3 regions of the Chryseobacterium indoltheticum genome follow, and region 1 is predicted to be linked to each of the others. Evidence: riboswitches for the same ligand, from Rfam matches in the RefSeq annotation. Region 1 holds a riboswitch; each other region holds the start of a gene.
What was found. Region 1 has a riboswitch for cobalamin ahead of EG358_RS06320 (acyl-CoA thioesterase). Riboswitches for the same ligand answer to the same signal wherever they lie in the genome.
Positions count from the first base shown of each region.

Region 2: another riboswitch for cobalamin. It lies ahead of EG358_RS09395 (YncE family protein); the one in region 1 lies ahead of EG358_RS06320 (acyl-CoA thioesterase).
Region 3: another riboswitch for cobalamin. It lies ahead of EG358_RS15415 (TonB-dependent receptor plug domain-containing protein); the one in region 1 lies ahead of EG358_RS06320 (acyl-CoA thioesterase).

Region 1 is NZ_CP033929.1:1,356,348-1,367,240, forward strand. Features, by position in the region: gene EG358_RS06300 (PadR family transcriptional regulator) at 1-236, opposite strand, end outside; gene EG358_RS06305 (XAC2610-related protein) at 533-1,228, shown strand; gene EG358_RS06310 (HD domain-containing protein) at 1,206-1,796, shown strand; gene EG358_RS06315 (hypothetical protein) at 1,871-2,101, shown strand; gene EG358_RS06320 (acyl-CoA thioesterase) at 2,218-2,601, opposite strand; cobalamin riboswitch at 2,715-2,891, opposite strand; gene EG358_RS06325 (hypothetical protein) at 2,969-3,766, opposite strand; gene EG358_RS06330 (ATP-binding cassette domain-containing protein) at 3,801-4,460, opposite strand; gene EG358_RS06335 (YcxB family protein) at 4,788-5,276, opposite strand; gene EG358_RS06340 (endonuclease MutS2) at 5,409-7,556, opposite strand; gene EG358_RS06345 (GNAT family N-acetyltransferase) at 7,645-8,154, shown strand; gene EG358_RS06350 (uracil-DNA glycosylase) at 8,326-8,967, shown strand; gene EG358_RS06355 (hypothetical protein) at 8,983-9,462, opposite strand; gene EG358_RS06360 (DUF456 domain-containing protein) at 9,469-9,960, opposite strand; gene EG358_RS06365 (carboxypeptidase regulatory-like domain-containing protein) at 10,022-10,893, opposite strand, start outside.
Region 2 is NZ_CP033929.1:1,996,882-2,007,774, reverse strand. Features, by position in the region: gene EG358_RS09425 (DUF5686 family protein) at 1-1,939, shown strand, start outside; gene folP (dihydropteroate synthase) at 2,013-2,861, opposite strand; gene EG358_RS09415 (DUF1599 domain-containing protein) at 2,975-3,538, shown strand; gene EG358_RS09410 (BT_3928 family protein) at 3,544-4,653, shown strand; gene EG358_RS09405 (hypothetical protein) at 4,747-5,097, shown strand; gene tpiA (triose-phosphate isomerase) at 5,162-5,920, shown strand; cobalamin riboswitch at 6,073-6,268, shown strand; gene EG358_RS09395 (YncE family protein) at 6,372-7,643, shown strand; gene EG358_RS09390 (T9SS type A sorting domain-containing protein) at 7,652-8,773, shown strand; gene clpP (ATP-dependent Clp endopeptidase proteolytic subunit ClpP) at 8,845-9,531, opposite strand; gene dnaG (DNA primase) at 9,774-10,893, opposite strand, start outside.
Region 3 is NZ_CP033929.1:3,327,293-3,338,185, reverse strand. Features, by position in the region: partial or broken gene tnpA (IS200/IS605 family transposase) at 1-107, shown strand, start outside; gene EG358_RS15430 (L-threonylcarbamoyladenylate synthase) at 172-720, shown strand; gene EG358_RS15425 (CCA tRNA nucleotidyltransferase) at 894-2,315, shown strand; gene EG358_RS15420 (DUF5074 domain-containing protein) at 2,423-3,472, opposite strand; gene EG358_RS15415 (TonB-dependent receptor plug domain-containing protein) at 3,485-5,323, opposite strand; cobalamin riboswitch at 5,359-5,536, opposite strand; gene cdd (cytidine deaminase) at 5,605-6,087, opposite strand; gene namA (NADPH dehydrogenase NamA) at 6,196-7,248, shown strand; gene EG358_RS15400 (DUF2752 domain-containing protein) at 7,276-7,569, shown strand; gene EG358_RS15395 (CCC motif membrane protein) at 7,588-7,920, shown strand; gene EG358_RS15390 (MFS transporter) at 8,015-9,214, opposite strand; gene EG358_RS15385 (CPBP family intramembrane glutamic endopeptidase) at 9,385-10,215, shown strand; gene rdgB (RdgB/HAM1 family non-canonical purine NTP pyrophosphatase) at 10,304-10,879, shown strand.

The DNA of each region.
Region 1 (10,893 bases):
TGGTAATATTTTCTGGGAGGTCCTCCTGTAGATTCTTCCCATCTGTAAGAGAGAAACTCTCCATTTTTCAATCGGGTTAAAAGAGGATAGAGGGTTCCTTCCACGACATCCAGTTTTCCTTTTTTCAGCTCGTCTATCAAATCAGAAACGTACATTTCGCGATTATTGATAAGGCTCAAAATACAGAATTCCAGAATCCCTTTTCGCATTTGCGCTTTGGTATTTTCGGTATTCATCTTTAATAGGTTTTTGTTATTGAGTTATATAATTTTCAGATTTCGGTTCCTAGCTAGATGAACCTATTCCGATTTTACATTACAAAGATATGTAATTAAAATGGTAATATGCAATACAAAGTAGTGAAATTATTTTTAAAAATAAATTAAAGTATTGATAATCAATTAAATAATTTTAATTAGCAATTAGGTATTATTATTAAATAGTAGAAATAAACTGATTTTTTGAGCTTAAATTTTTATATTTGTTGTAGATTTTTCAGCTTTTCTTTTGAAAAATTATAAAAACTATTACCATGAATTACAGCAAATTTCTAATGACATATGTTCTTTTAGGAGGACTTTGTAGTGCGCAAAATATTTTTGAGTTGAGAGATGTTTCCAAAAGCTTTAATGTCATCGTTACTATTGAAACCTGTAATGAGAATAAATGCAACGGGAAGGCTACTGTAGATCTTTATGATAAAGGTATTTCCAGGAAATATCAGACTTTATTTTCGGACGATTTTTATTTAGATTTAAATGAAAGCAGCAAACCTGTTTTTGATTCATTGAAAAATTCAGTTGTTTTTGATGATTTCAATTTTGACGCAACTGAAGATGTTGCCATTAGAAACGGAAACAGTAATCATGAAAGTCCTTTTTATGAGGTATATTTGAATAATACTTCTACACAACGGTTTGTTTTGAGTGATGAGTTGACGAATTTGGTGCATTCAAATTCCGGAATATTTAAAATAGATCAAGAACATAAAAGAATTGTAGCCTATCAAAAAAACGGATGTTGCTGGAATCTTACATCAGAATATCTGTTCGTTCCCGAAAGGGGAATATTGAAGGTATTAGAATTTGAAGAAGATACAAGAGATCCTGAAAAAGTAAAAACCGTAAAAAGAGAATTTATAGATTACAAGTGGTTTGCAAAAACAACAATCTATCCCAGAGAACGATATTTTAAAGAAGAAATAAATGAAAATACAGAAAGAAATTGATTTTATTCTCGCAGTAGATGCACTGAAAAATGTGCAGAGAAGAAATTATAATGCAGATGATTCCAGAAGAGAAAACACAGCAGAACATTCGTGGCAGATTATTATTCTGGCTCAAATTCTTTTTCCGTACGCCAAAAACAGAGCCGATATCGATTTGTTGAGAGTCATCAGAATGCTTTCCATTCATGATTTGGTTGAAATTGAAGCAGGCGATACTTTTCTTTTTGATGAAGCGGCAATGGTTGGCAAATTTGAAAGAGAAAAACAATCCGCTCAGAATATTTTTGGAATCTTAGATGAACCAATTCGCTCAGAATTCTTCAACCTATGGCTTGAATTTGAAGAAGAGCAAACTCCCGATGCTATTTTTGCATGCGCAATCGACAGAATTATGCCTTTCATTCTAAATTCTCATACTTCAGGGAAAAGCTGGACGGAAGCTAAAGTAACAGAGTTGCAAATCAGAAAAATGCTTGAAAATGCAATCAGCAGAGCTTCTGATGAAATGGGGGAGGCTTTTCATTACCTAATGAATCTTAATCTAGAATCTGAAAAAGTAATAAAGTAACAAAACATATTATTAAAATTAAAAGAACTTTTGAATTTTGGTCTGCAGATTGTTTTTAATTTACAAAAAATGTCATGCAAACAAAAGATTACAGCAGAGAAGAATTACAATACCATCAAAGTGAAAACAATTATACGCTTATCGTTCCTAAGAAATTTCTCAGTGCTAAAGATATTATAGTTAAGAAAAAAAATTCTGACGGAAGCTTTTCTAATGCTGATGTTGAAGTAAGAGATGAAGAAAATCATATATTGATTATCACGACCATTCCTATAGACATCCGTTTGGAAATTTTAGAGGAATAAATTGGTTGTTTTTACAATTTTTCAGAGTTTCGGCGGGCTTTTGGCCCGCCGAAACTCTGAAAAAAAACATTGAATTTCAATTGATTTCGGCAACCGAAGGTTGCCGAAACCTCTATTTATAGTATTTGAATTGGTTTCTTAAATTCGTCAATCGCTACAAAAGTAAAATCTCCTACAATTGCCTTTTCTCTTTCGTAAGAATACATTTGCTCGGTGTAGATCTCAACATTCACTTTCATACTGGTTTTTCCAACATGCGAAACTTTTCCGATTAATTCCACAATCGTACCTGCAGGAATTGGTTTTTTAAAATCAATTTTATCGCTGCTTACGGTTACCACTCGTTTTCTGGCAAATCTTGTTGCGGTAATAAAGGCAACTTCATCCATCAATTGCATGGCTGTTCCTCCAAAAAGGGTATCGTAATGATTGGTAGTATTAGGGAAAACGGCTTTAAAAATTCGGGTTTCCGATGATTGAATTCTTTCTTCTGTAGTCATATTTCATTATAAATTAAAGCGAAAATGAAATAATATTGAAACCAACAGAATTATTCAGGAACATGAAATTCCTGAAAAAGCCATAAGATCAATAAACTTCAAATCGCGAAAGTTTTTGTCTAAAGAAATAGGCAGGTCTCCTGACTTGTAACATCTTTATTCCTTCCCATGCTTTGCACAGTGGCTTTTTATAAAGACTTCGGTTACTTACAGTTGCGCGACAGTTCGTGATTTTCACACGATTCCCTTTTAATCTGCGGTTAAACAGAACCAGTTTCTCGAAAAATAGTAGCATAAAGCGGTACGCCAAAAGCTAATGACTTTTCGGTTGCAAAAATAAGAATAATAAAAAGAATATTTGTAAAAATTATTCAGGGTTGCTATAAATAATCTGGCTGATCGCTTTTCCTTCCTTAATGGTCCAGAAAGTCGTGTATCTGTGCTCTCCCGAACCATTAATCATATAAAGAAAAATATGATCATCATCGATTGAAGTTACACCCATATTGTCAAAATCCATCGTTGGATTAAACATATTTTTAATCGCTTCTCTTACGAAAACAGAGCCTCTTCCGGGCTGCTGTACACGAACTGATTTTATTTCCTTTAAATCTTCAGGAAGCTCTTTTCCGAGTCCCCAGGTTTTTTGTTTGTCGATTTTAACGATATTTCCTTCCGCATCCTTTTCCTGTTTTTTGAATTTTGCGCTTGAAGGATAAATGTCAATCACCACTTTCGTTCGCTGAGCGGTTGGTATTTTCTGATTATTGTTGTCTGTAAAAGTGATCGATCTACCGTTTTTAGATAATACCGGAGTGAACTTCGGAAGCTGATCGATAAATGCAATACGGCTTTTGTTCACCATTCCTTCTTTATTAAGACTGTCGTATCGTACGAAAGGCTTTGGGAGCTCTTCTTTTTCAGGATATTTTATCCATATCCATTCAGTTTCTCCGGGAGCGGGTTTTACATACACAAAAACGTCTCCTTTTTTCATTCTGATTTTATCAACAATTTTACGGTAATCTTCTTTGTGTACACGCACCATTGCATAGCCTTCCTCGGCTTTTACCACGCCAAAAGGAACTTTATTCTGAGCATTAACCAAACTAAAAGAGAAAATACAAAATACCGATAAATAGATTGCTTTGTGGATGAAAGTCATGATGAAAAGAATATTTATAGTTCAAAGATATAAATTAAATAGTTGTAGGAAGATAATTAAACCTTTTCAATTCTGTTAAATCTTTGATTGGCTTTAAATGAGTATCCGAAAGAAGAAAAATATTGTCTGAAATATCTAAAACGTCATGATATTGATGATCTGAAATGATAAAACCTTTGTCAGTTTGTTGTTTGATAATTGTTTTTATTTCGGTTACTGTTTTTGGCGAAAGGCTGTGAAAAGGTTCATCCAGTAAAATGAATTCAGCTTTGGAATAAATAATCAACAAAACTTCAACAATTCTAAGCTCTCCTCCGGAAAGTGTATTTGGGGTTTCATTTAAAAATGGTTGAATGAATTTTGATTGAAAAATTTTCGCATTATTTTCTTTAGCACAAAACAAATCAATAAGGTTTTTGATCTTTATATTCTTCGGTAAAAATGGATGTTGAGGTAAATAAGCAATTCTATTTTTCCTGTCGGGCTGATTTTGTAAAATTATATCGTTGAATTTTATATATTGAGTATCACCTTTTATCGTTCCAAAAATAATTTGAAATAAAGTTGATTTTCCGGAACCATTTCTTCCCAAAAGACCACAAATATTTCCGGTTTCACAGCTTAAATAAATATCTTTTAAAATATCTTTTTTACCAAAAGATTTTGTAATACTGTCGATATGAAGCTTGCTCATAGAATAACAGAAATAAGTTTTAAAATAATACTAAAAGCAACTGTTATCATCCAAAATGATATTCTTGAAAACCCAAAATTAGCATAGAAATGATATTCGTTTTTAAGTCTTAATTCATAAATAAAATATTGCATCAACGGGAAAATAAATAAAAATCCAAAGCTGAAGGTTTCAAAATTTATTCCCGCAGGAATGGATGTCAATAAAGAAAACAAAACTGCCGGAATAAGAAGTTTTCTGTAAAAAATCCACAATACTTTTAAATTGATAAGCATATTCAAAAATAGAAATAAAAAAGAGAGCAATATAAGGTTGCTCTCTTTTAGTTTAATTATTTAAAAGCTTTGCTTTTACATTACTTTTTTTAATCATGTTCCTCAGTTCTGAAATCTGACTGTCGGAAAAGTATTTTTTCGGAATCATATTCATCGTTGTTTTACTTTGATAAATCAAAAGCCAATCCTTGGTTTCTTTAATCTTGTAGACTGTATTCCAGGCGAAATCTCCTTCGAAAGTTTCGCCCTTTGTCTGAACTTTTTCTTCAGTAAAAGTATAAATGATTTCTTCCTGAATTTTCTTGTTAGAAAAAAATGCATTCTTCAAACGGAAATAAGAACGGATGATGATAAAAACAAATACAGCAGCAAACCAAATCGATGCAGATTGTAAGATATTCTGCGTATCGTTCTCAGTATTATAAAGATTCAAAACCAAAAATATCAGGATAATGAAAGAGAAAATAATAATTCTCGGCAATGAACTTTTAATATTAAAATTCAAAAATTCCTTAAATGTAATATGAGTTTTTACAGTCATTTAAAAGTAATAATCAATAAAATAATTTATAAATCACCTGCATATTCAAGCTTAAGCGACTTGTTCGCAACTCTTTGCTTCTTAAAATATTAAAAGTAGAAGATAATCTTTGCGTTGAAAATTAATTCAAAATTAAATCCTTTCTAATTCGTCCGCATCAATCATCGTCTTAAAAGTACCGTAATTTACCGTCACTTTATTTCTCGAGATTTTCTCAATCGTTCCCACACTCGTACTTCCGGTAATTCTCACGCGTTGACCTTCTTTCATCCAGACAGCTCGGTCAGATTTACGTTTTTCCTCAATCTTTTCGTTAGTTTCCGTAATTTTTTCGATCACATCTTCCTTCTTCAATTGTTGCGTAATTTTTCTTTTTACGACCTGCAGACGCTTAGATTCATCTTTGTCAGCTCCAATTTTTCTGAATTTTTCCTGCTCCAAGATCTTTACAAAATCTTTCACCACATCTTTCCTCGATTTTCCTTTCACATAGCTGTCGATAAAGGCTTCTATCTTGCTTCCGAACTGAAGTTTTCGGTGTTCATCTTCATATAATTTCTGGAAATTGAATAACTTTTGCTGCAACTGCTCATTTAGTTTTTGCAAATTATCACGCTTGTCTTCCACCGATTCTTTTCTTTCTGCAAGATCAGTTTTCAGTTTTTCAACTTCGTATTTTTCCTGTTGAAGTTTTACAATCGTTTTATCTAAATTCACGATATCATGTTCCACTTTTTTCTTCGCAGAATGAATGATAAATCGTGGGATTTTATTCTTTTCAGCAACTTCAAACGTAAACGAACTTCCTGCTTGCCCGACTTCCAGTTTATACATCGGTTCCAAAGTTTCTTCATTAAATAGCATCGCTGCATTTTCTGCGTTGGGAAGTTGTTCTACAACCAGTTTGATATTAGTATAATGCGTTGTAATAATCGCAAAACTTTTCTTGTCATAGAAAAACTCTAAGAAACTTTCTGCCAAAGCGCCACCTAGCTCAGGATCAGAACCTGTTCCGAATTCGTCGATCAGTAAAAGCGTTTCGCCATCAGCTTCACGGATGATTCCGCCCATTTTCTTTAATCTTGACGAATAGGTCGATAGATGATTTTCAATAGATTGATTGTCACCAATATCGGTCATGATCTTATCAAAGAAAAACATCTCAGATTTCGGATGAGTAGGAACTAAAATTCCGCTCTGAATCATTAGTTGAAGTAGCCCAACAGTTTTCAGAGTAATCGATTTTCCACCGGCATTGGGTCCGGAAATACAGATGATTCTGTTGTGCTCCGTTAAAGCCAATGTTTGTGGGAAAATAGTTTTATTTTCTGCTTTATTTCTTAAAAACAATAATGGATGAAAAGCATCTTTTAATCGTAAGGTTTTGTGGCGGTTTATTTTAGGTAAAATTCCGTTGATTTGCTCAGCAAACTTTGATTTGGCTCTCGTTAAATCAAGGTCAAAAATATACATCTGATATCTCCAAAGCTGAGGTTGAAATTCGGCCAACTCTGCCGTTAATTTTCTCAGAATTTTGTCGATTTCCTTTTTTTCCTCTTCCTGACTTTCCTTAAGTTTAAAATGATGTTTTACCACAGAATCCGGCTGCATATACGTGATAGAACCTGTTTTTGAAAGTCCTAAAACTCTTCCTGCAACTCTTTTTTTGTATGCTGATTTTACGGCTAAAACTCTTTGGTCATCAATAATTGTTTCTCGAATATCATCCAGAAATTCACTTTGTCCGTAATTGAACAAAGCTCTGTTGAAATTTTCTGTAATTGCTTTTTTAGCATGCTGAATTTCAGTTCTCAACTCTTTTAAAATCGGGGAAGCTTCACTTTTAACTTCGCCAAAACGGTTGAAAACTTTATCAATTTTATCAATGATTTCCTTTTTGTATTCAAGTGCAGCAACATCCTGAATCAAATTGGGAAAAGTTTCGGGCATCGTCGGAAAAAACTTCTGCAGTTTTCCGATCTGTTCCGTAAGCGTTTTTATTTTGATAAAAGCTACGTTTTCCAATCGATAATTTTCGATCAGCATCAACTTTAGTTCATTTTCGATATCTTCATATTCGTCAAACGGAACTGCATTCGAACTTTCAAAACTTGATAAATACTCGGAAGTTTTTTTTAATGAAACTTCAGCTTCATCAATGTTCATCGGGCGAAGTTCAAGAATTTTATCTCTCGTTTTCGGAGAATATGCAAAAGGAGCAATTTCCGCGAGCAATTGCGGAAACTCTAATTCGTCTAAATCTTCTTTATTTATATACACAATGCAAAGATAATTAATTTGGAAATGAATTAATTTGAGAATTTGAAAATTAGTTTAACTTCAAATACGTTTTTACTACATTTGAAATATGAGAATAGAAACCGAACGATTAATTCTTAAAGAAATCAATGAAAATCACGCAGAGGATATTCTGAAAATTCGGAGCAATGAAGAAATCAATAGATTTTTAAAGAGAAATCCGCCACAAACGAATTATGAAGCGCTGAGCTTTATTTTAACGATAAAACAACGAACTGCAAACAAGGAAACATTTTATTGGGGAATCTCTTTAAAAAATCATACAAATCTTATCGGAACAATATGTTTATACCGATTTTCTGAAGACCGTAAAGAAGCCGAAGTCGGGTATGAACTGTTGCCTGATTATCACAGAAAAGGAATCATGTCTGAAGCTTTGAAAGCTGTTTTGAATTTTGGTTTTAATGAATTATATTTAGATGAAATTTTAGCTTTCACCAACAAATTCAATGAAAATTCAAAGTTACTTCTTTTAAAACATCAATTTATTTTGGAAGAGGGGAGAGCGGATGAAGGTTTTCCTGAGAATTTGGTATTTAGCCTGAGGAAAAATATGTGATTTTGTCATTTCTGACAAAGGAAGAATCTCAATTCTAATCATTAATTTTGCTAATAGATTCTTATTACGCTTTGCTTCATTCAGAAATCTAAGATTGAACGAAGTCAATGACAGTTTAGCATAAAAATTGAATTTTAAGATTAACCCGTTCTCAAATTTTAAATTGAAATCATGACCTGGACAGAAGTTTTAGCACCTATAAAAAGCACCGAATACTTTACCCAACTTTGGGAGAAAGTAAAACAGGAATACGCAACTACAAAAGTATTCCCTCCAAAAAATCAGATTTTCAGAGCGTTGGAATTAACGGCTTTTGAAGATGTGGAAGTTGTGATTATTGGTCAGGATCCTTATCATAACGATTTTCAGGCAAATGGTTTGTGTTTTTCAGTTTCAGAAAAGGTAACGGCACCGCCTTCACTTAAAAATATTTTCACCGAATTAAAAGATGATATTGGTGTGGAGCGAACTTCAAAAGAATTAGACGATTGGGCTAGACAGGGAGTTTTGTTGTTGAATGCAACGTTAACCGTTCGTGCTCATTCTCCGAACTCTCACAAAGATTTAGGTTGGGAAAAGTTTACCGATTTTATCATTAAAGAAATTTCAGATAAGAAGGAAAATGTAGTTTTTGTTTTGTGGGGAGCTTTTGCACAGAAAAAAGCCGAATTGATCAATCCGGCTAAGCATTTTATTTTAAAATCTGCGCATCCCTCGCCCTTTTCTGTATACAGAGGTTTTTATGGAAGTAAACCTTTTTCGAAAATCAACGAATATCTGGCATCAAAAGGTAAGAAAGCGATCTCTTGGTAAGGTTGTAAGGTTGTTTTAATTATTTTCTTTACTGATCTCAATTCCTATTCTGTATTTTCCGGAAAGCGATTTTGCACTGTTTTCTGACGTCGGATGAGGTGTAATTTCTTTTAAAGAAATGGTATATCCGTTGAATGATTGCGTTTTGTGATAATCTTTTCCCTTCACTTCTGTAGTTGAAAATTGAAAGGTCATTGGTCTGCTTGTGGTGCTCATCAATTCTACATTAGCAACGGCAACTCCCGCCCAGACACATTGTGTGCCTTGAGGACAACGGCTGTCTTCTGCAATATTCTTGAACGTTACATTCATTTGAAACTCTGGCAAGAATTTATTTTCTCCCTCGTTGAAGTAAATAATTTTGCCTTCGTTCTTGGTAGGAATAGTATTCACAACGGGTGTTTGATTGTTTACAGCTTGTTTTTTCGCTTCTTTCTGCGCATTGCAATTTATTAAGCTAATAAAACTTAGGCCGACTATTATACTTCTATACATTTCTATTTATATTACATTAACGATGTCTAAAATTACAACTAAAAACATTGCAATTCCAACGACTAAACTAAATCCTGTTCCGTAGATAAAGCCAATGAAAGCTCCTTTTGTTGATTTTAAAGCTTTATTCATGTCTTTACTGTCGTGTAAAAGTTCACCGATAAAAACTCCGGCAAACATTCCTACCAAAAATCCTAAAGGAATTGGAAGAAATATTCCAACAATGGTTCCAATAACCGAGCCGATGCTTCCCCAGCGTGTTCCGCCATATTTTCTATTGGTTTTTGCTGGAATTATATAATTTAAAACTGCCGAAGCAAGCGTCAGAATAACGAATGCCCAAATATAGATCATCGAAAGATCAGAATCTGTTCCGTATTTATAAATTAATAATCCGGCAAGACTTAAGACTAGCCCTGGTAAAACAGGTAAAAAAGTTCCTAAGATTCCCAGAATAAGCAAGACAATACTTAAAAACGTAATGATTGAATGATCCATATTTATTTTAATAAAAAAGTGACTTAAAAGCCACTTTTTATGTATCAATTTTTAAGCCGATTTATAGATTCAGAATAACGTACTGTAGAATTACTCCTGCGTTACCAATGTTTCCTGAAGCATGATTGTGGAAACTTGTGTAATAAATGTAGCCACTGTTTGTTGATCCCGAACAAGGCCCTACAGTTGCCCCTAAAGCCACCAGATAAGGAACTGTAATGGTAGGGACAGAAATACTGATCTGAATATTTCCCGGAAGTGTAATACAAACGGTTGTAAATGTAGAATTTGGAGCATTACCAATTGGAGTGCTTGGAATTCCTGTTGCCGTAAAATGATTGGTTCTGATCATTAAAGCATTATTGGATGAGGTTTCTTTTACTAAAACTTCCCAATAAGCAGGATCGTAATTTGTGATTTTTTGCCATGAACTTAAATCAAAATCAATATTAACAGTATTAAATCCTAAAGCTGTTGATAATCCTGCATTGTTTACGGTTGCTGCAACTATTCCTGAAGTTCCTGTATTTTTTGAACATAACTTTGTGTCCGGAACAAATCCTCCGGCAAGCGAACAGTTGCTGGTATTGTCTGTTCCGCCAACCAAATAAGAAACATCCCAATCTGAAGCGTAGATACTTCCGCCGTTGGCAACAAAAACAGCTAAATTGGCATCTATTGCAGGATAAAGTGATTGATTCACACTGTAATTTCTTGAACCGCAATTCAGAAAGATAATATCATACTGAGCAATTGTATTGATGTTGGCAAGGTCTGCATTGGTGATTTCGGTAGCGTTATAACCTAAAGTCTGGATAATGTCTTCAATTTTATCATAGGTTCCTTTTACATAGGCTATTTTTGCAACCTGATTTAGTTTAGTTTGGTCTGCATTCAGATTTACAGTTTCATTATTTTTTACGGTAGCTGCAA
Region 2 (10,893 bases), 640 kb from region 1:
GGAAAAAAAAGACTCTCTGGAATCTGTCAATCTGATGAAGCTGGTAGGTAAAAGCAAGATGTTCTTATGGGAAAGGGCTTCACAAAGTCTATATTCACAAAAATATGGTGAGAAAACCAATATTTTAGATAATAAAATTGCGGGTTTAAAGGAGCCGATCTACGAATTGATGGCTTTCCGTTCCAACAGAAATGTAATTCCGAAAGAAATAAAAGAAGAAAATAGAAATCTTTACCGTTTCTTCCTTACCGATTCTATTGAGATCGACGGCAGAGAAAACTATGTCATCCGTTTTCGCCAGGTTGATTACAAAGCAGCGGCTAACAAAAGAAAATTTAACGGATATCTTTATGTAGACAAAGAAACTTATGCGTTGAAAAAAATTGAAAGCAACAGCAAAATTAAAAATGAAGGAAGCATCACAAGCATCTGGAAGCCGATCGAAAATAAATGGTTTTTGGTAAAAGAAAATTACAAAATAAAAATGGGATCCACCTCTTTCGACACCGACGATACGTCAGATAAAAAGAAGTCGAAAGCTGAAAAAGAAGAAGACAAAAACACCCGAAAGAAATTTGGAAGCTACGCTTATGCCACTGCAGATTATTTTGATTTTAAAACACCAATTGAAGAAAATCCGAAAGACTTTAAAGGCTACACCATTGATGTAAAAAACTCTGACGGAAAACTCATTGATCAATACCGTACGGAAAATTTAACGGATCGGGAAGCCACTACTTATACTAAAATTGACAGTTTAAGCAGTAAATACAAACTCGACCAAAAAGCAAAAGCATTAACAGGCCTATTGAAGGGAAAAATAAGAGTTGGAATTGTTGATTTTGATTTAGCCAGAATAATTGGTTACAATAAATATGAGCATTTCCGTTTTGGAGCAGGTGCTAAACTGAACGAGAAATTCAATAAATACATTTCACCTGACGCCTATTTTGCTTACGGAATTTACGATAAAGACTTTAAATATGGAGCCGGAGTTGATGTTCGTACGACTTTAGAAAAGAACTCGTTTTTCAGAGTTGAATATTTTAATGATGTAATGGCTGCCGGTCGTTTCTCAGAAAACTTATGGAATTTCAGAATGAAAATAATGAACTCCGGAGTTGCATTAAATAATGGCGTTTTCTATGGATATGAAGGTTTTAAAGTGAGTTACGAAAATGATATTACAAACGGATTAACCGTAAATGTTTCGGCAAAAAAGACTCAGGAAGAATCTAAATTTGCTTACAATTTTAAAGGTTTAGGAAATCAATTTGACATTACTTCATCAACAATTACCTTAAAATATTCTCCAAATTCGAAGAATATTATGACACCGACCGGAAAATACACTTACGAACAAAATCTTCCTGAATTATATCTGAATTATGAACAAGGCTTTAAAACATTAGATGGAGATTTTAATTTCAGCAGATTTGATGCACTTTTCGTTCACAACTTCAAAACAAAATTAGGAGTTACAGGAATCAGAGCTTACGGTGGAATTATCACCGGTGACGCACCGATTTGGAAAAATTTCACGATGAACGGATTAGGAAACGGTCACGGCAGATTGAATTTTAACCTGACTTCATACCTTGGTTTTGCTACGATGGAAGGCGGAAAATACTATAACGATAAATTTGTCGGCGCATATTTAACGCACAGATTGCCTTGGTATTTTAAAAGCTTCGGGAAGAATGTTTCAAGCTTTGATTTTATCTACAGAGGAACAATTGGCGATATGAAAAACAAAGAATTCCATCAATTTGAGTTCCAAAAATTGGATCATTTGTATAATGAATTAGGTTTAGAATGGAATAACTTTCTGTCTTCACAATTTAACTTAGGATTTTTCTACAGAGTCGGGCATTACAACACGACAAAATTTAAAGATAACTTTGCCATTCAATTTAAATTGAAATTATTAGGATTTTAAAGATGGTAAAATAAATAATATTATTGTATTAAAAACCTCTCAAAATTATATTTGAGAGGTTTTTTTGTTTGAATTAATTACTCAAAAATTCGTCAACTGTTTTCTTAGCTTCAAGTACATCATGCACACGGAGAATTTTAGCTCCTTGCTGCAGAACTTTTAAATGTAATTTTTGAGTTTCTTCATTAATATCTAAAGGAGCTTTACCTAAAGGTTTATAAATAAATGATTTTCTTGAAATCCCAATGAGCAAAGGATATTTGTCAAAACCTAAAAACTCCACTTCACCAATCATTTTCATCTGATCTTCAACGGTTTTTCCAAAACCAAAACCGGGATCCAGAATAATATCTTTGATTCCTTTTTGCAGAAGTTCGTTGGTCTTCTTTGTAAAATAATGGTTGATATCTAAAGTAATATCATCAAAATTCACTTTATGATGCATCGTTTTGTACGAAGAATTTACGTGCATTAAAATATACGGAAGTTTGGTTTCAGCAACAATATCAAACATCTTTTCGTCAAACTGTCCGCCTGAAATATCGTTCACCAAATCAATTCCTTCATTAAAACCAAATCTCACAGTTTCAGCATAAAAAGTATCCAAAGAAATTAACGCTTCGGGAAACTCTTTTTTGATCTCTGATATTACAGTTCCCATTCTTCTGATTTCCTCATCACTACTCAGAAATTCAGCATTGGGTCTTGTCGATTGCGGACCGATATCAATAATTTCTCCACCATCTTTCAATATTTTCTCAGCATGTTGCAAAGCTGCTTTTTCATTATTAAATTTTCCGCCGTCAGAAAAAGAATCGGGTGTAAGATTCAGAATTCCCATGATTTTTGGTGAACTTAAGTCGACTAATCTTCCATTACAATTTAATGAATGATTATTGATGAATGATGAATGATTTCCCATAACACAAAAATACAATTTCCGGCTTCTTACTTCCAACTTTATAGCCAAAAAACTCCGTCCTGATTCCTGCTACCTAAAACCTAATTTGTATCTTTGAAAGATTAAGAAAATGTATGTCAAAAACTTCAGAACAGTTCGGTAAAATCATCAATGAATGTCGTGATCTTTTCAGTAAAAAAATGCATGATTATGGTGCAGCTTGGAGAGTTTTACGCCCAAGCTCAATTACGGATCAGATTTATATTAAAGTCAACAGAATCCGTACGTTACAGATGACTGATGTAAAGATGATTGACGAAAGCGAGGAAGGAGAATTTATTGCCATCGTTAATTATTCAATTATCGGATTGATTCAGCTGGAAAAAGGTCTTTCGAATGATTTTAATGAAAATCCTGAAGATATTTTGAATCTTTACGATAAATATTCTGCTGAAGCTCAGGCTTTAATGGAAAAGAAAAATCATGATTACGGTGAAGCCTGGAGAGATATGAGAATTTCTTCCATCACCGATTTAATTTACCAGAAAGTATTGAGAACCAAACAGATTGAAGATAATCACGGGCAAACTTTGGTTTCCGAAGGTTTGGATGCCAATTATTTTGACATGCTGAATTATGCAGTTTTCTGTCTGATTAAATTTTCTGAACAAACAATTGCCACCGAACCCAAAAACTAATTAATATGATCAAAAGTTTATTACGTTTCATTATTGCTGTTATTTTCATCCTTTCAGGTTTTGTAAAAGCTGTTGATTTGGTCGGTTTTTCCTTTAAAATGGAAGAATATTTTTCGCCATCGGTTTTCAATATGCCGTTTTTGGAAAAATTTGCCCTGCTTTTTTCGATTATTGTGGTAGTACTTGAACTTTTCTTAGGATTTTTACTTTTATTAAAATTAAAACTAAAATTCACACTTTCTGCATTAATAGCTCTCTGTGTTTTCTTCGGATTTCTTACGTTCTATTCAGCGTATTTTAATGTGGTGACAGACTGCGGATGTTTTGGCGATGCGATTAAATTTACACCTTGGGAAAGTTTTGTGAAAGATGTTGTTCTTTTGGTCGGTTTGATTATTCTTTTTGTTTTGTATAGAAAAGAATTCGCTAAAAAAGATGCTTACTCAGATAATAATAAACCTGAAAACAATACATTTAAATCAATTGCTTTTGGAGCATTCTGCGGAATTATGATTGTTATTATGACCATTGGAATTATTAATGAGCCCATTATCGATTTTCGTGATTATAAAATTGGAACTGATCTGAAAGCTGAAAAAGCAAAAATCATTAAAAATCCCTTTGAATATAAGACATTCTATTCAATGAAAAACTCTAAAACAGGCGAAGTTTTAAAGATAAATTCCGACGATTATGTAAACGAAACAAAATATTGGGAAGAAGGTTCACCATGGAAAATTGAAGAAGGGAAAAATGAATCTAAACTCGTTAAAGAAGGCTACAAATCTGAAATAGTGAAATTTAAAATTGAAGATCCTACGGGAATTGATTTGACCGATGAAATCATCAATGCTCCAAAAGCAATTTTAGTTTTTGCGTATCATCCAAAAGAGGTTTCTTCAGAACTGATTAAAAAAGTAGAAGCAAAAGTAAATGCTCAAAAAGGAGCTGTGATTTACGGCGTTTCTACTGACCAAAATACTTTTAAAACCATTAAAAATGCAATGATGGACGGCACTGCAATCAAAACAATTGCAAGAAGTAATCCTTTTGTTCTGGTTTTAGAAAAAGGAAAAATTGTAGACAAACAACCTGCAAAATATTATGTTGACTAAAGCTGTCAATAATGGTGAATGGTGAATGGTGAATTGTCAATTACTAACTTTGAAAATATTAAACACTGAACATTAAACTTTAAACTTATAAAAATGCAAAAATCAAATAAATCTATTGCAGGTTACCATTTACTGATGATTCTTTCATCTGTAGACGGAGAATTTGCTCCGGAAGAAGGAATGTTGGTGCAGCAATATCTTGCTGACGAATTTCCATTTAAGATCAATTTAGATGACGAACTGGAAACTATTGCATTACTTAAACCAGAAGAATGGAAGGCTCATTTTGAATTTCACGGTCGTTGCTTTTTAGATGATTCTACAGAAAAAGAACGCTTAAATTTCATCAAATTTGCAAAAACGTTAATTAAAGCTGATGATAAAGTAACCGATGAAGAACATACTTTCTATGTTATTTTGAAAAACCTTTGGAATATTAAATAAGAAACTAAAAGTTAGAAACCAGATATTAATTTAATTTCTGATATCAACTTCTAAAAATAAATCTATGAGAAGAAAAATAGTTGCAGGAAACTGGAAAATGAACAAAAATGTAATTGATGCTCAACAATTAATGATTCAATTACTTAGTTATAAAACTAATAATACAACCAACTGTGAAGTTTGGATCGCGCCACCATCTTTATATTTAATGATGGCAAAAGATATCTTTGAAAAGGACGAAATCGGAGTTTTCTCACAGGATATGAGCGAATACGAAAGCGGAGCTTATACAGGCGAGCTTTCTGCAGATATGTTGGAGTCTATTGATGCGACAGGTTCTTTGATCGGGCATTCTGAAAGAAGACAATATCACGGTGAGAACGACGAAAGCTGCAATAAAAAAGTAAAATTAGCTTTAGATAAAGGTTTGATTCCTGTTTACTGTAATGGTGAAACTTTAGAGCAAAGAAAAGCAGGACAGCATCTTGACGTTGTAAAAACACAAACTGAAACAGCGCTTTTCACTCTTTCTGCGGAAGAAATCAAAAAAGTGGTTATTGCTTACGAACCGGTTTGGGCAATCGGAACTGGGGAAACGGCAACTCCGCAGCAGGCTCAGGAAATTCATGCTCACATCAGAGGAATTATTGCAGAAAAATACGGAAAGGAAGTTGCTGACGAAGTTTCTATCCTTTACGGTGGTTCTGTAAAACCTGATAATGCTAAAGAAATTTTCTCTCAACCTGATATCGACGGCGGTCTTATCGGCGGAGCTGCATTGAAACTTGAAGATTTCTCAAAAATTATTGAAGGTTTTAATTAAGAAATAATTCTTATCAAAAAAGTAAAGACATATCATTAGGTATGTCTTTTTTCATTAATTTAATAAAATAAATATCAAAAATCACATTACTATTTACAATAATTTTAAAATCATTAAATTATTACTAAAATATTATTCAAAATTTAAATAATATCTTTGCAAAAGTTTAAGGTTGAACCCATGCGTTCATTAATAGGGAATCAAGTGAAGTAAAATAATTCTTGAGCTGTACCCGCAACTGTAAGCTATTCAACTTATTATAAAGAAAAACCACTGTTTTGTGTTAATAAAATGGGAAGGTTATAATAAGATGCAAGCCAGGAGACCTGCCTTAGATTAATTTCAACTTTCGGGAATAAAAGTTTATGAGATCACATCTTCGGATATTTTTTCATGACTGTTTTTTCCTGCAGTGAAGTTTCGGGAACAAAACTTTAAATTTAATTATATCATGAAGAAAATCTATTTTCTTATTCTTGCATTTGTATTTTCATTTGCAAATGCTCAAACTGAAGGAGTTTTAGTGCTCAACGAAGGCGGCGCCGGAAGCAATAATGCTGAAATTTCGCTGATCAACAATCAATCTGTTGTTACGAACAATTATTTTAAACTTAAAAACAATAATGCTACATTGGGTGATACCGCTCAGGACATTAAAATTTTTGGTGATAAGATTTTTGTGGTTTTGAACATTTCCAATCAAATCAAAGTCATTAATAAATCTGATTTTACTTTGATTACAACTATTTCTACCAATCTTGATAATCCAAGATACATCGCATTCAGCGGAAACAAATTTTATGTAACCAATTGGGGGAACAATGGTCCCACAAACTACGTATCGGTTTATGATTTAAACACTTACGCTCATCAAGCTAATATTCCTGTAGGAAATGGCCCTGAAAAGATTTTTAGTAAAAACAACAAACTATATGTTTTGCTGAAAGGAGGTTACGGTCTCAATCATTTTATGGATGTAATCAACACGACAACCAATACTGTCGAATCACAGGTAAATGTAGGTGACTCACCAAACAGTATTTTTGAAAAAGACAATCTTTTGTATATTATGAGTTCGGGAGATCCTTATGCACAAACTTCTTTTGGGACACTTACTGTTTATAATACAACGAATCAAACTACGGTTTCTAGCACTACATTTCCTGTAGGTGTAAAGCCAGCTTATATGGATACTGACGGAACGAACATTTATTACATGAATGAAGCTTCCATCTACAAAACGCCTATTGATGCACCGTCGATTAATACCACGCCTATTGCAGTTACGCCCATTACCGTAAACAGCTATGGTACTGCGTACGGATTTAATGTTATTAATAATAAAATTTATGCAGCCGATCCTTCAGGATATGTTGCGCCGGGAAAAATTTACACTTACGATTTACAAGGTACTTTACTGAATACTTTTACAGTAACTTCTCTACCTAATCAAATCATTGCTTATAATAGCGCATCCCTTTCTACAATTGAAAATAGTAAAGCTTCAAAATTAACGGTATATCCAAATCCTGCAAGCAACAGATTCTTTGTACAAGGCCTGAATTCTGGAAACGTGCAGGTTTATGATCTCAATGGAAGAATCGTTATCAATGAGAAATACACTGAAAAAGGAATTAATGTTAGCACATTATCAAAAGGTATTTATATTGTAAAAGTTACCGATAAAAATATCAACTTCAGCGAAAAGTTAATCATTAAGTAATAGTTGATATGCAAAAAATATTAAGTTTTATATTCACTTTTATTGTTGCTTTATCTTTTGCACAATTAACAGCAAACGATGTAAAGTTTTTTGTGGGAACAGGCTCTCAAACCGCTTATTTTGTTGCCGATTTTAAAGACGGAACTGATGACAGATCTTATGTATGGGGAGTAAAATTCAATCCCGGACAAAATATCACCGGTCCTCAAATGATGCAAATGATAAAAAATGCAGAACCGGCATTTGATTATATTCTTACTTTCAATAACGGCTTTCTTGATAAAGTATCATTTAATGATCATGTTGCACAATCTGTACCAGACTATTGGAGTTTATGGGGAGGTAGCGATACAAATAATTGGTCTATGGGAGGATGGATGAACAGCGGAACAATCTTAAACGGAGAATGGTATGGCGCAAGCTACGGTTTTAGTAATCCTACTGCTGAAGCTCCTGCGACGCCAATTCCTGCCTACAGTTCGTTGTGGTATAATTCTTCACAAATCACCAACTGGATTGGAACAGGAAGCAATAAAAGTTTAGTTGTCATCGATTTCGGAACCGATAATTCTAACGGAAATGCTAATTCTTTTGTTTTTGGAATTCAATACAACGGAACCATTACCGCAGAACAGGCTTTACAGTTGATTGATGCTCAAAGCAGCACCTTTAATTATACTTCTGTTGCAAATCAGGTTTCTACTTTATCATTGAATTCTTTATCAGGAACAGCAAACGGTACAAACACCTGGAAATTATACAAAGGAACCAATTTATCAAACTGGAAAACCAATGCTAATCTTTCTACAATAACCTTAACAAATAATGATTGGTTTGGATTGAGTTTCGGAACAAGAAGACCGTTTACGCCAACAGAAGCAAATGTTAATTTGAGTGTTTCGGATGCTGTAAAGCAAAGCTTTAAAATATATCCGAATCCTGCGAGTGATTTTATCATTATTGAAACCAAAGATGAGATCAATACTATCAACATCTACTCTATTTCAGGTCAAAAAGTTTTGAATACACAAAGTAAAAAGATTAATATTCAAAGTTTGAAATCGGGAGTTTATTTGGTTGAAATTAAAACCAACCAGTCGACAACGACACATAAAATCATCAAAAAATAATTTGATTTTTAATATTAAAAATTTCGGCGCACCCAAAAGGCGCGCCGAAATTATATCATAATTTGAAAAAATTATTTCTTCTCTTTTGATCTCTGTAAAACTTCATCTACCATTCCAAAATCTTTTGCTTCGGTAGAAGTCATCCAGTAATCTCTGTCTGAAGCTTTCTCAACCCACTCGTAAGTTTGTCCGGAATGCTCAGAAATAATGTCATAAAGCTCTTTTTTAAGCTTCAACATCTCTCTTAAGTTAATTTCCATGTCAGAAGCAACACCTTGAGCTCCACCAGAAGGCTGGTGAATCATCACTCTTGAGTGTTTCAAAGCAGAACGTTTTCCTTTTTCACCTGCAACCAATAAAACAGCTCCCATTGAAGCGGCAATACCTGTACAGATTGTAGCAACATCCGGCTTGATAATCTGCATCGTGTCATAAATTCCTAAACCTGCATAAACGCTTCCTCCAGGAGAGTTGATGTAGATCTGAATATCTTTTGAAGGATCTGCACTTTCTAAGAATAGCAACTGAGCCGTTACAATATTTGCAACCTGATCGTCAATTCCTGTTCCCAGGAAAATAATTCTATCCATCATCAAACGAGAGAAAACGTCCATTTGAGCAACGTTTAATCTTCTCTCTTCCATGATGTAAGGCGTAAGATTGGTAGGATTAAACATTCCCATATACTGATCGGTTACCAAACCGTTATTTCCCAAGTGTTTTGTAGAGAAATCTCTGAATTCTTTTTTAATGTCCATATTTCTATCGGTATTATTTTTAAATTTAATTAAACTTTAAATTACAACTTTTATTCCTAAAATTTTATAGGACTTTTTGTCAGTTTAGGTTGCCGTATTTAGTTTGAAAGCTGCAGATTTTTTTTATAATAAAAATTAATAGTGAATTTTTAATCGTATTAACTTCATACGAAAATTAGACATTATTAGTTTAAAAAAGTACATTTTAAACTATCAACCAACAACTAAAAACCATTAACTAACTATCGCTTTCTATCAACATAAATTCCTTTGATTGGCGAATACTCAATCATTTCACTTAATCTCATTGAAGCCTGCTTCAATAAAGTTATTTTTTTGATCAGTTCAAAGTATTTCACTTCATCGGTACTGCTGTACTTTTCGAGTTCAGCAATCGTTTCTTTAATTAAATAATCAATGTAACGGTATTTATGAAGCAAAACATCGCCTTTAATCTGTTCAGCAACTTTATCTCCGTAATTCGGCGGGAAAATATTTCTTGAGCTCCAATTTTCCAGATCATCTAAAGGAATCAGTGCGTCAACCACTTTTGTTGTAATCTGCTCATCCATAAAAGTGACAAAAAAACTTCCGCTACGAAGCTCGTCGTTTTGAATCCCTTCTTTTACCTGATCAATGATAATTTCGTTTCCTTTTACTAGAAACTGATATTGCTCCTCCTCAAAATGATGCAGAATTTCTTCAATTACTGTAATTTGATATTCAGCTTCATTATCATCTTGTCGTTTCAAAACAACATCGCCAAACATCAACATGTGATCTACCAATTTGTTTTCCATAAACAAAACATCATACAGATAAGGATCTCCTTTTTCTTCATCCGGAGGAACAATCTCCATTTTTACCGGAGCTGCTTTATCCTTTTGCTGCTGAGCATTTTGATTATGGTTTTGGGTAATTTGCCTCTGTACGTCAAGCTCATTAAACAAACTCTGTTCAGAAAGACCAAATTTATTGGAAACTTCTTTCAGATAAACTTCCCTTTTTAAAGCGTTTTGAACAAATCCGACAGATTTTACAATATCCCGAATCGCTTCCGCCTTTTTAATAGGATCGTTTCCGACTTCCTTTAAAAGAATTTCAGCTTTAAAATCAATAAAATCCATCGCCTGATTTTCGATGAATTTTTCAACATATTCTTGCGGATGTTTTCTGGCAAAAGAATCGGGATCGTCACCATCCGGGAAGAGCAAAACTCTGATGTTCATTCCTTCGGTAAGAAGCATATCGATACTTCTGAAACTCGCTTTAATTCCTGCATTATCGCCATCAAAAAGAATCGTCACATTTTCGGTGAGCCTTTTAATAAGCTTAATTTGTTCGGTCGTTAAAGAAGTTCCG
Region 3 (10,893 bases), 2.0 Mb from region 1:
TGATTGAATCAGTTCGAAATTATATTAAGAATCAAGAAATACATCATAAGAAAAAATCGTTTGCAGACGAATATCAAGAATTTATCGATAAATATAATTTTAAATAGGCTTTGGCTAAAGCCGAATGAATGCTTAATTTTGAAGGCGGACTAAAGTCCGCCCCTACTGAATATGGAAAACATAATACAAATATTAAAATCCGGCGGAACAATTTTATATCCAACAGACACCATCTGGGGAATCGGTTGTGACGCAACAAATATAGACGCCATTAACAAGATTTTCGAGATTAAAAAACGTGAAAAAAACAAATCGATGATCATTTTGGTGGAAACTGAAAAAAGATTGCAGGATTTGGTAGACGTTCCGGAGATGGCGTGGGAAATTATCGATTTGAGCGAAAAACCTGTAACGATAGTTTACGAAAACCCAAAAGGTTTACCCAAAGAACTTCTTGCAGAAGACGGAAGCATCGGAATTCGTTTGGTGAAAAATGATTTCTGTAAAAAATTAATTACAAAATTAAATAAGCCATTGGTGTCAACTTCTGCCAATTTTAGTGGAGATAAAAGCCCGTTGAAGTTTTCAGATATTTCAAAAGAGATTATTGATCTTGTAGATTTTGCAGTAGAAGAAGACAGAGAAAAAGTCTCGCAATATTCGGGCTCTTCTGTGATAAAGATCTGGAGTGACAACAGAATAAAAATTCTTAGAGAATAAAAATTTATATTTAATTATCTTTGCAAAACTTCATAGCCATTAAGGAGTCAGAAATTTAGTTTTTAAACCTGAAAATCTGATTTTTTAGTGGTTTTACATTAGATAAAGACTGGAAATTTTAAATTAATTGTAAGTCTAATATCTGAAATCTAAAATCTTACATCTTTAAAAAAATGTTCATCAACCTCAATCAAAATCAAAACTTAAAACTTTTCAAAATTATTTCTGAAGTTGCTGCGGCAAACAATCAGTCGGTGTACATCGTTGGTGGTTTTGTGCGTGATCTTTTAATGAAAAGAAAAGCGTCTACCGATATTGATTTTGTGACCGAACAAAGCGGAATTGAGCTTGCTCAAAATGTAGGAAAAGAAATTGATCCGAAAATGAAAGTTTCGGTTTTTAAAACCTACGGAACAGCGATGATCCGATACAAAGATCTTGAACTTGAATTTGTAGGCGCAAGAAAAGAAAGCTATACCGAAAATAGCCGTAAACCCGAAGTGGAAGGCGGAACAATAGAAGACGACCAGAAAAGAAGAGATTTTACCATCAATGCAATGGCAATTTCTTTAAATAAAGATAATTTCGGTGAATTAATCGATCCTTTTGATGGAATTGGTGATTTAGGAAAAGGAATTCTGAGAACACCTTTAGCACCGGCTCAAACATATTCTGACGATCCTTTGAGAATGATGAGAGCGGTTCGTTTTGCTTCGACCTTAAATTTTACAATTGAAGAAAATTCTTTAAACGCAATTAAGCAGGAAGCAGAAAGAATCAAGATTGTTTCTATGGAAAGAATCATGGTTGAGTTTAATAAAATCATGTTGTCAAAAAAGCCTTCCGTTGGTTTGAAATTGATGGAAGAAACGGGCTTGATGAAATTAATCATTCCTGAATTGATTGATTTGAAAGGTGTAGAAGAAGTAGAAGGACAAACCCATAAAGATAATTTTTACCATACTTTGGAAGTCGTTGATAATATTTCTGAAAATACAGATAATCTATGGCTTCGTTGGGCTGCTTTGCTTCACGACATCGGAAAAGCTCCGACCAAAAAATTCGTGGAAGGAACAGGCTGGACTTTTCATGGGCACGAATTTTTAGGCTCAAAAATGGTGAAAACGCTTTTTCAAAAACTAAAATTACCATTGAATGCTGATATGAAGTACGTTCAGAAGATGGTGAAACTTTCGTCACGTCCGATTGCATTAATTACTGATGACGCTTCAGATTCTGCGCTAAGAAGGCTTTTATTTGATGCCGGAGAAGATATGGAAGATTTGTTTACCCTTTGTAAAGCAGATATCACAACTAAAAATTCTAAGAAACAGGAGAAGTTTAAAAAGAATTTCCAATATGTTGCCATTAAAATAAAAGAAGTTGAGGAGAAAGATCAGGTAAGAAACTTCCAGCCACCAATTTCGGGTGAGGAAATTATGGTAATGTTCAATTTGAAACCCGGAAGAGAAATCGGAATTTTAAAGGAAAAAGTAAAAGAAGCAATTCTGGAAGGCGAAATTGGAAATAATAGCGAAGAAGCAAGAAAATTTGTGATTGCTGAAGCTCAGAAACTGGGTTTGACTTTAGTTTAAAATAAATAAAAATTTGGAGCAACGGTTTATCTGTTGCCTTTTTCACACAATAAACAAAAAATGCGGCTTCCTTTTGAAACCGCATTTTTATTTTTCAAAATGAGAAATTAGTTTTTATAAACCGATGTAGCTCCCATTCCTGCTGTGAACTTACTGATAACAGTTCCTCCGGTTGTGTACACGGTGATTTCACTTGGCTGAGTAAATCCTTTTACATCAGAAGTGAAGATTCTTCCGTCAATAACGCTGAATCCGTAAAGAGTAAAGTTTGCTCCACCATCAACCGCAGTAATAATAGGATTGGTAGGTGCAGCCGTAGCATTCATATCCATAGAATAAACTTTATTGCTTGAAGTGAAGTAAAATCTACCACCATCAATCTGAAGGTTAGTACCATTAGCAATTCCTGTAAGAGTGGTTGTTTTTACAATACTTCCCGCTGGGTTGATCTGATAAATATAAGAATCAGCAGTTCCCTGAGCAATTACATACACATTGCTGTTGTACGTAATTGTTTTGGTGATATCTCCGTTTGGCATCGGTGTCGGTGTTCCTTCGATTGCATTAGTGGTCGTGTTGATTTTTGTGATGGTATTCCCAAAACCGTACGAAGCATTTTGCACAAAAATATTTCCTCCTGCTTCAACTACTCTCTCAACGGTGCTTGTAGATGCGAAATCGATTTTCTTTACAAAAGAATTATCAGACAATTTATAAACATTTACAAATTTTGCTCCGCCGTATTTATCATTTGAAACGTAAAGATTTCCATTTGCAATCGCCATATAACGAGGATTGTTTAACTGAGCTGTGATTTCTCCTGCTTTTTTAAATGAATAGCGGTCTACAATCTGAATTTTGTTTGAGTTATTAAGCAAAAGATATGCTTTATCTCCGTTTAAAATCATTGTCTGAAGTACATCACCAAGGTTTTCTTTATTGTTGTTTGCTTTGTAGATGTCATTCTGCATTAAGCTTAAATCTTTTGTAATAAAAGTAACATCTGCATTTGGTGACCCAAAATTACCTTCATTGGTAATAAGAAGTCCGTTTTGATAAGTGATTTCCGGAATTGTCTCTTCGTATTCTGATGTACACGAAATCGAAAATAACAGGACGAATCCAAAAATAAACTGTAATAGTCTGTTTAATTTCATAATATAATTGATTTAAAAATTTATTGTTGCGTTTATACTGTAATTTCTTTTAGGTAAAGGATAATACGCCATTGTTTCGTAGACAGTATCTGTAATATTGTTCACCTTTATCCCTAAAGTATAGTTTTTCATAAATGTTGCTGAAAGACCTGCATTCATCACAAAATACGGGTAGATCGCATATTTTTTGCTTTCATCAGACGTTGTATAGGTTAAACCGTTAAACATTCCCTGTGCGTAAACACGTAGAAATTTATACTGATAATCTACATTTGATGAAAACTTATGAAGCGGAACATAAGTAAGCTGCTTCTGAGTTTCCAAGTTAATAGATTTCGCATAAGTATAGCCCGCTACAAGCTTTACTGAATGATCTTCATTAAACAACTTTTGATAACTAAGTTGTGATTCTAAACCATAAGATTCTACTTTGTTAGTGTTGAATGGCGAATAGTATCCCAAACCGGTATCCAGCCAACGAATCATATCTGTGATTCGCATATAATAAGGGCTCAAAGTCAGCTTAAAATCTCCAACTTTAAACTCATGGTTCATATCGGTCTGAATTGATGTTTCAGGTTGCAGATCCTGGTTTCCGCCGGGAGTCCAATACAAGTCGTTAAAGGAAGGGAATCTGAAGTTTTTAGAGAAATTCAAATTCAGACTGTACCAATTATTGGCTTTCCATTTTCCTGAGAAAGAGTAGAGAAGAGGCGACTTGATATCTTCAACAAAATCTTGCTTAATTCCTGCTTCAAACCGAAGATTAGGTGTTGCAAAGTATCTCAATAGACCTGCGGCAGATCCTACATTTCTTTTTACTTTGCCGGTAATTCCTGAAGTTCCCAAACCTTCTCCCTGGTTTTGCTGAAATTCTCCAATTAAATTGATATTCCATTTGGGATCAATAAAATAGTTGAAGTCGTTTTTAAGAATATAATTTTTATTAATTCCGCCACTTGTGTAAGAGTCATTATAATTTCCGAAATATTGAAAATTATCTTCCGTATAAGCTGCCTTTAAGCTGTTTGAAATTTTAGAATTATTGATATCCCAGGAAAGTAAACTTCTTACCGTTTGCGATTCATATTTACTCTTGTTTCCGTTTTCTGTAAAAATAGGATAGTTTTGGGTTGCATCATAAAAATGACTTTGCCAGGAAATAGTTTGGTTGCTTGCAATTTTATAAGAAGTACCGATATTTAAAGTTGAGTTGTAGAATTTCCCATTTCTGTTGATGTAATTTTCCTCAGGAACTTTATAATCATTTTGGCTGATCAGATAATTTCCTGAAACTTTAAAACTGAATTTATCATTGCTGAAAGCAGCCTTTGCAAAATTATTATAAGTTCCGAAAGATGCAATTTCAGAATTAAACAATCCATTAAAACCTTTATTGAAACTCAGATCGTTATTCAGATGAATACTTCCGCCAATGGCACCGCTTCCGTAAATTACACTTCCGCCACCTGATTTTATTTCCATTTGATCGTATCCGAAAAGGGCAATATTGTTGATATCACCTTGTCCCAAAAACTGAGAATTGATGTTGATTCCGTTCCATACAAAAGCTGTTTGTTGAGCCGTTGTTCCTCGAAATGAAGGTGAAGAAACTGCTCCACGACCATTTTCTTTAATATAAACAGGCGACTGAAATCGTAAAACCTCAGAAAGATTCGAAGAGTTTTTTTGAATATCTGCAGCAGATAAAGTAGTTAAAGAATGAAAAAGTTTTACTTTTTTCATCTGATTGTCGAATACAAATACGGTGTCAATATCTTTTTCCTGACTATAATAAATCGTCAGGCAAGAAGACACAGAAAGTAGGGTTAATGCTCTTTTTAAAATCATGTCATACGCTGCCTTTCCTCCGAAAGCAATTCTATTATTAATGTTAAATTTCGGCAGGTCTCCTGACTTTCGCTTTGCTACACCTTCCCGTTTTGGCAGTGGTTTTTTTGTAGAAAATCATAGTGCGATTTACAGTTGCGGGGACAGCTTGGGATTTTCACCCAATTCCCTCTTAGTTCCAATCTCTTGGAAACCAAAATTTTTGCAAATATAGTTTTTTTGAAAAGAAAGATTAAATTTTATTAAACACAAATCTGCGGTATTAATTTGTGTGACAAACCTTACAAAAATGTTCCGTCAAAATAAAAAGGAAGCAAATCTTTTATAGAGGTTACTTTGATCACCTCATCATTTAAATTGGAAAAATAAAGCTCAATATTTTCGTTTTGCTTTGTCTCGTATTCTATAATACTTTGTCGGCAAGCTCCACATGGAGGAATTGGTGGGTTTTTCTCTGAAAATTCTTTTGGTCCGCCCACGATAAATATTTTTTTAATCTTTTGATCCGGAAAGTTAGCTCCGATCCAAAAGAGAGCCGTTCTTTCTGCACAAAGCCCGGAAGGAAAAGCAGCGTTTTCCTGGTTGTTTCCAGTATAAATTTCACCATTTTCCAATAAAACTGCGCATCCTACAAAAAAGTTGGAATAGGGAGCATACGCATTTTCTCTGGCCTGAATTGCTTTTTCAAAAAGGCTTTTTTCTATTTCTGTCAGTTCATTTTTGCTTGTAAAATGCTCGAAACCGATCTTTATATCTTTTTTCATTTTATTTCCTTAAAAAGGGCGGTAAATGTAACCCTTTTTAAGGAAGCTGGCAACATCTTTGTTACGATACTAAATTTGTAATTTTAACTTTTAGAAAAATTAAATTCGATGTTATATTCTCCAATAAAATTTAGAAATGTAGAGCTTAAAAACCGTTGGGTAATGTCTCCGATGTGTATGTACTCTTGCGAAAACGGTGTTGCCAACGACTTTCATTTTGTACATTACGGAAGCCGTGCTCAAGGTGGAACGGGACTTCTTGTGGTGGAAGCGAGTGGCGTAGAATCCAAAGGCAGAATTACCAATCACTGCATGGGAATCTGGAATGACGAACAGGCTGCTGAACTCCAGAAAATTGTAGAATTTGTACATAAGAATTCAGACAGCAAAATAGGAATTCAGATTGCACATGCCGGAAGAAAAGGTTCTACGTGGGAAAATAAACAAATCTCTTTGCAGGAAGGCTGGGAAACAGTTGCTCCAAGTGCAATTCCGTATCATCCGACAGAAAGAATTCCGCACGTTTTGACGGTTGATGAAATAAAGGAACAGGTTCAGAATTTTAAGAATGCAGCAAAAAGAGCAGTAAATGCAGGTTTTGATGTCGTTGAAATTCACGGTGCACACGGTTACCTGATTCATCAGTTTTTATCACCACTTTCTAATGTAAGAACTGATGAATATGGCGGAAGCTTTGAAAAAAGAATCAGATTTTTACTGGAAATTGTAGATGCCGTCAACGAAGAGCTTAATGAATACGTAGCGTTATTTGTAAGAATTTCAGGAACGGAATATGCTGAAAACGGTTGGGATATTGATGACAGTGTAGAGTTGGCAAAAATTTTAAAAGATCACAATGTTGATTTGGTTGATGTATCAAGCGGCGGAAATATTCATGGAGCAAAAATCTCAGTTTTTGACGGTTACCAGGTTCCGTTTTCTTCTGCTGTGAAAAATCAGGCGAATGTGAAAACAGGAGCGGTTGGTCTGATAACAAAAACCGAACAGGCAGAAGAGATTTTACAAAATAATGAAGCCGATCTTATATTTGTAGCGAGAGAGATTTTGCGAAATCCTTATTTGGCAGTTCAGGGCTCATTTGAAATGAATGAAGAATCTTTTTTTCCACATCAATACCTTAGAGCGAAAATTTCTTCTTAATTTTAGGATCAAATTTAAAAGACAACAATGCGTATAGAAGACTTTATGCTTCCGTGTCCCAGCAAAAAGTTTTTGGGAATTGAATGTTTCGGGTGCGGATCACAACGGGCAATTTTGATGGTTTTTCAGGGAAAGTTTTCAGAAGCTTTTCAAATGTTTCCGGCAGTTTATACATTGTTGCTGTTTTTCTGCTTTGTAGGAATCAATTTTATCGACAAAAAAAGAAATTACGGACAGATTTTGATTTTTTTAGCAATAATTAATTCACTGATCATGGTTTTTTCTTACTTTTATAAACATTTTATTATTCATTTAAACTAAACATTAAAAAAACAAATTATGAATCAACAAAAACTACCTAATGCTACTGCAGTACTTGTTTTAGGAATTGTCTCTATCGTTGGATGCTGTTGTTACGGTGTCTTGGGATTAATTGCCGGGATCATCGGGCTTGTATTGTACAAAAAAGACAATGCGTTGTACCAAAGTAATCCGACATTATATTCTGATTACAATAACCTTAACACCGGAAGAATCCTGTGTATTATTGGTTTGATCTTAAGCGCACTTTATCTTGTTTTAAATATTGTGATGATTGCTGTTTTCGGATGGGATGCACTTTCAGATCAAGAATTGATGCAGGAACGTATCAGAGATTTGATGGGACAATAATAAGTCTTGTTTAAAAATATAAAGGTTGCAATTTTTTTTGCAACCTTTTTTGTTTGAATTAAATGTTTAAATTTATTACATGAAGTCTTTTAATTTAAGCCTCATTCAGTTTCTTTAAGTTTGATTTTTTCTTCAGAAAATAAGCCAGCCCCAATCCTATAAAAACCATTGCTGCACTGAACGGAAAGATAAACTGCATTCCGAAAAAATCGGCAACACTTCCGATTATCGGACCTGCAACGCCCAAAGAAATATCAATAAAAAGCCCATAACCAGCCAAAGCAGAACCCTGACTTGATGGCGAAACACTCTTTATGGCAACAACACCAAGCGCAGGAAAAATTAAAGAAAAACCTAATCCTGTAACACCAGCGCCAACCAATGCCATTTGAGCGTTGGTAGCAAATGCAATAATTAAAAGCCCGATGGTTTCTACAAAAAGACAGGCAATGGCAACTTTTATTCCACCATAATTATTGATGACATTGCTGAAAACCAATCTTCCAGCAACAAATAATCCTCCGAAAACACTTAAACACAAAGCACCATTATTCCAATGAAAATAATTGTAATATAACGTTATAAATGTAGAAATGCTTGCAAAACCAATTCCTCCCAAAGCCAGACAAACTCCAAAAGGAGCTACTTTTCCCAGAACTTTCCAAAAAGACTGATTTTCTTTTGGATTCGTGTTGGTCTTATTTTCTTTGGTTTTAGCAAAGAAAAATCCGATTATTCCTAAAATAATAGAAAGAATTCCAATACCGTAAAGACTGTATGCGTGTTCGATTACAATTCCTAAAGAAGCTCCGATTGCTAAAGCTCCGTAGCACGCAACACCATTATAAGAAATGATTTTTGCGGTATGTTTTTCACCTAAAGCCATAATTGCCCAGTTAATCGGGCTTGCTCCGACCATTCCTTCGGCACAACCTGTTAACAGACGGGTAATAATCAGAAAACCAAGGCTTAAAATCGGAGAAAATTTAAAATAATAAGCGAAAATTAGAAAAATCCCTGTTAGTGAAAAACTAAGCATGCTGAATAAAACGGCTGGTTTAGGACCTTTTCCGTCAATAACTTTCCCGGAATATGCTCTCAGAAAAAAGGTGGAAATATATTGTAAGCTAATTACCATCCCTGCAATTAAAAGACTGTAACCTAAACTTTTGCTGATGAAAATCGGTAAAACCGAAAGCGATAGACCGATGATGAAATATCCTACAAAAGTAAAAGATACATAAGAAATGAGTTGGAGGTTGATATTTTTTGGTTGGTTTATTGAACTTTCCATGAGATAAAAAATTAATCTGCAAAGATACTTCGTAAATATTTTTTAGCTTCAGGATTAAGATTAAAAAAAGATAAGATTTGTCATACTTTACAGATGTCAGAAGTTGAATATAGGTTTTCATTTCATATAATTTCAATTATCTTTGTTTCTCTTAAAAAAATCATCAGTACATGGAAAACTCAAAATATCCAAACTATATTTTTGACTGGATGGGAGGTCTCATCCTTTTTGCAGGATATATTTTTGGAAGTCTTTCGGTTGGCTTCATAGGCCTTGCAGGGAAATTTATTTTTGAGGTAGATTTTATGCAGAAGCCTTGGTTTATGATGCTTGCCAATGCTGTTGTTTTTTGCCTGATGATTTGGGCTTTTGATTTTTTAATAGTACGTCAGAAAACAGGTAAGAAATTGAATTTCAATTTTTCACCTACCAATTTTTCTACCTATCTTCTTATTTTTCCGATGATGATCGGAATGATGTTTATCGGAGAATTTATCACTTCGCAAATTCCTACAACCGGACCTTTTTTCGGAGATTTTTACGAATTTTTTGAAAATCTGATGGCGGGTCTTACCGATGATCCTGTCGTGATGGTCATTACTGCGGTGATTATGGCGCCTATTTTTGAAGAAATTGTTTTCCGCGGAATTGTCCAGAAAGGAATGATCAATAAAGGAGTGAAACCCTGGAAAGCGATACTTTTTGCAAGTCTTCTTTTTGGTTTGATACATGCGAATCCGTGGCAGTTTGTAGGCGCAACTTTGCTGGGAACTGTTTTAGGATTGGTTTATTATAAAACAAAATCGCTGCTTTTGCCAATGCTATTGCATGGTTTTAATAATCTTTGCTCGGCGATCCTGATATTTTATACTCAAAAAGAAAGTTTTGCAGAAGCTTTTGAAATTCAGGAATGGATGATTCTGGTGATCGGAATTGTAGTGTTTTCTGTATTTTTCTACCTGTTTACATTTAGAAATAAAGTGCGTTATTCTGAAATTTAAATTCAATTTAAAACACAAATCATATAAACTGAACAATCATTTTGTGGTATTATATGAATAATATTTGTGTTTAAATAAACATATAATAATAAAAATGGAAATATTAGTTGCCACACACAATCTTCATAAAAAAGAAGAAATTCAACAGATTTTAGGAAATGAATTTACCGTAAAAAGCCTAACCGATTACGATATTCATGACGAAATCGTTGAAGATGGAGACTCTTTCAATGCCAATGCTTTAATTAAGGCTAAATACTGTTTCGAAAAAACAGGCATTCCAAGCTTGGGAGACGACAGCGGTTTGGTGGTGGAATCTTTAGATGGAAGACCCGGTATTTTTTCGGCAAGATATGCCGGAGATCATGATTTTGCTAAAAATATTGAAAAGGTGTTGAGCGAAATGGAAAATATTGAAAACAGAAAAGCTTATTTCATCACCGTATTATGTTATTATGACGAAAACGGTGCTCAATATTTTGACGGAAGAGCTCACGGGAATTTACTCAAAGAAAATAAAGGGCACCAAGGTTTTGGTTATGATCCTATTTTTGTTCCCGAAGGTCATGAAATAACTTTCGCAGAGATGAATCCTGAAGATAAAAATAAAATCAGCCACAGAAAACAGGCATTAGATTTGTTTCTTGATTTCTTGAAAAAGTAGGTTAAGGTTAAGGT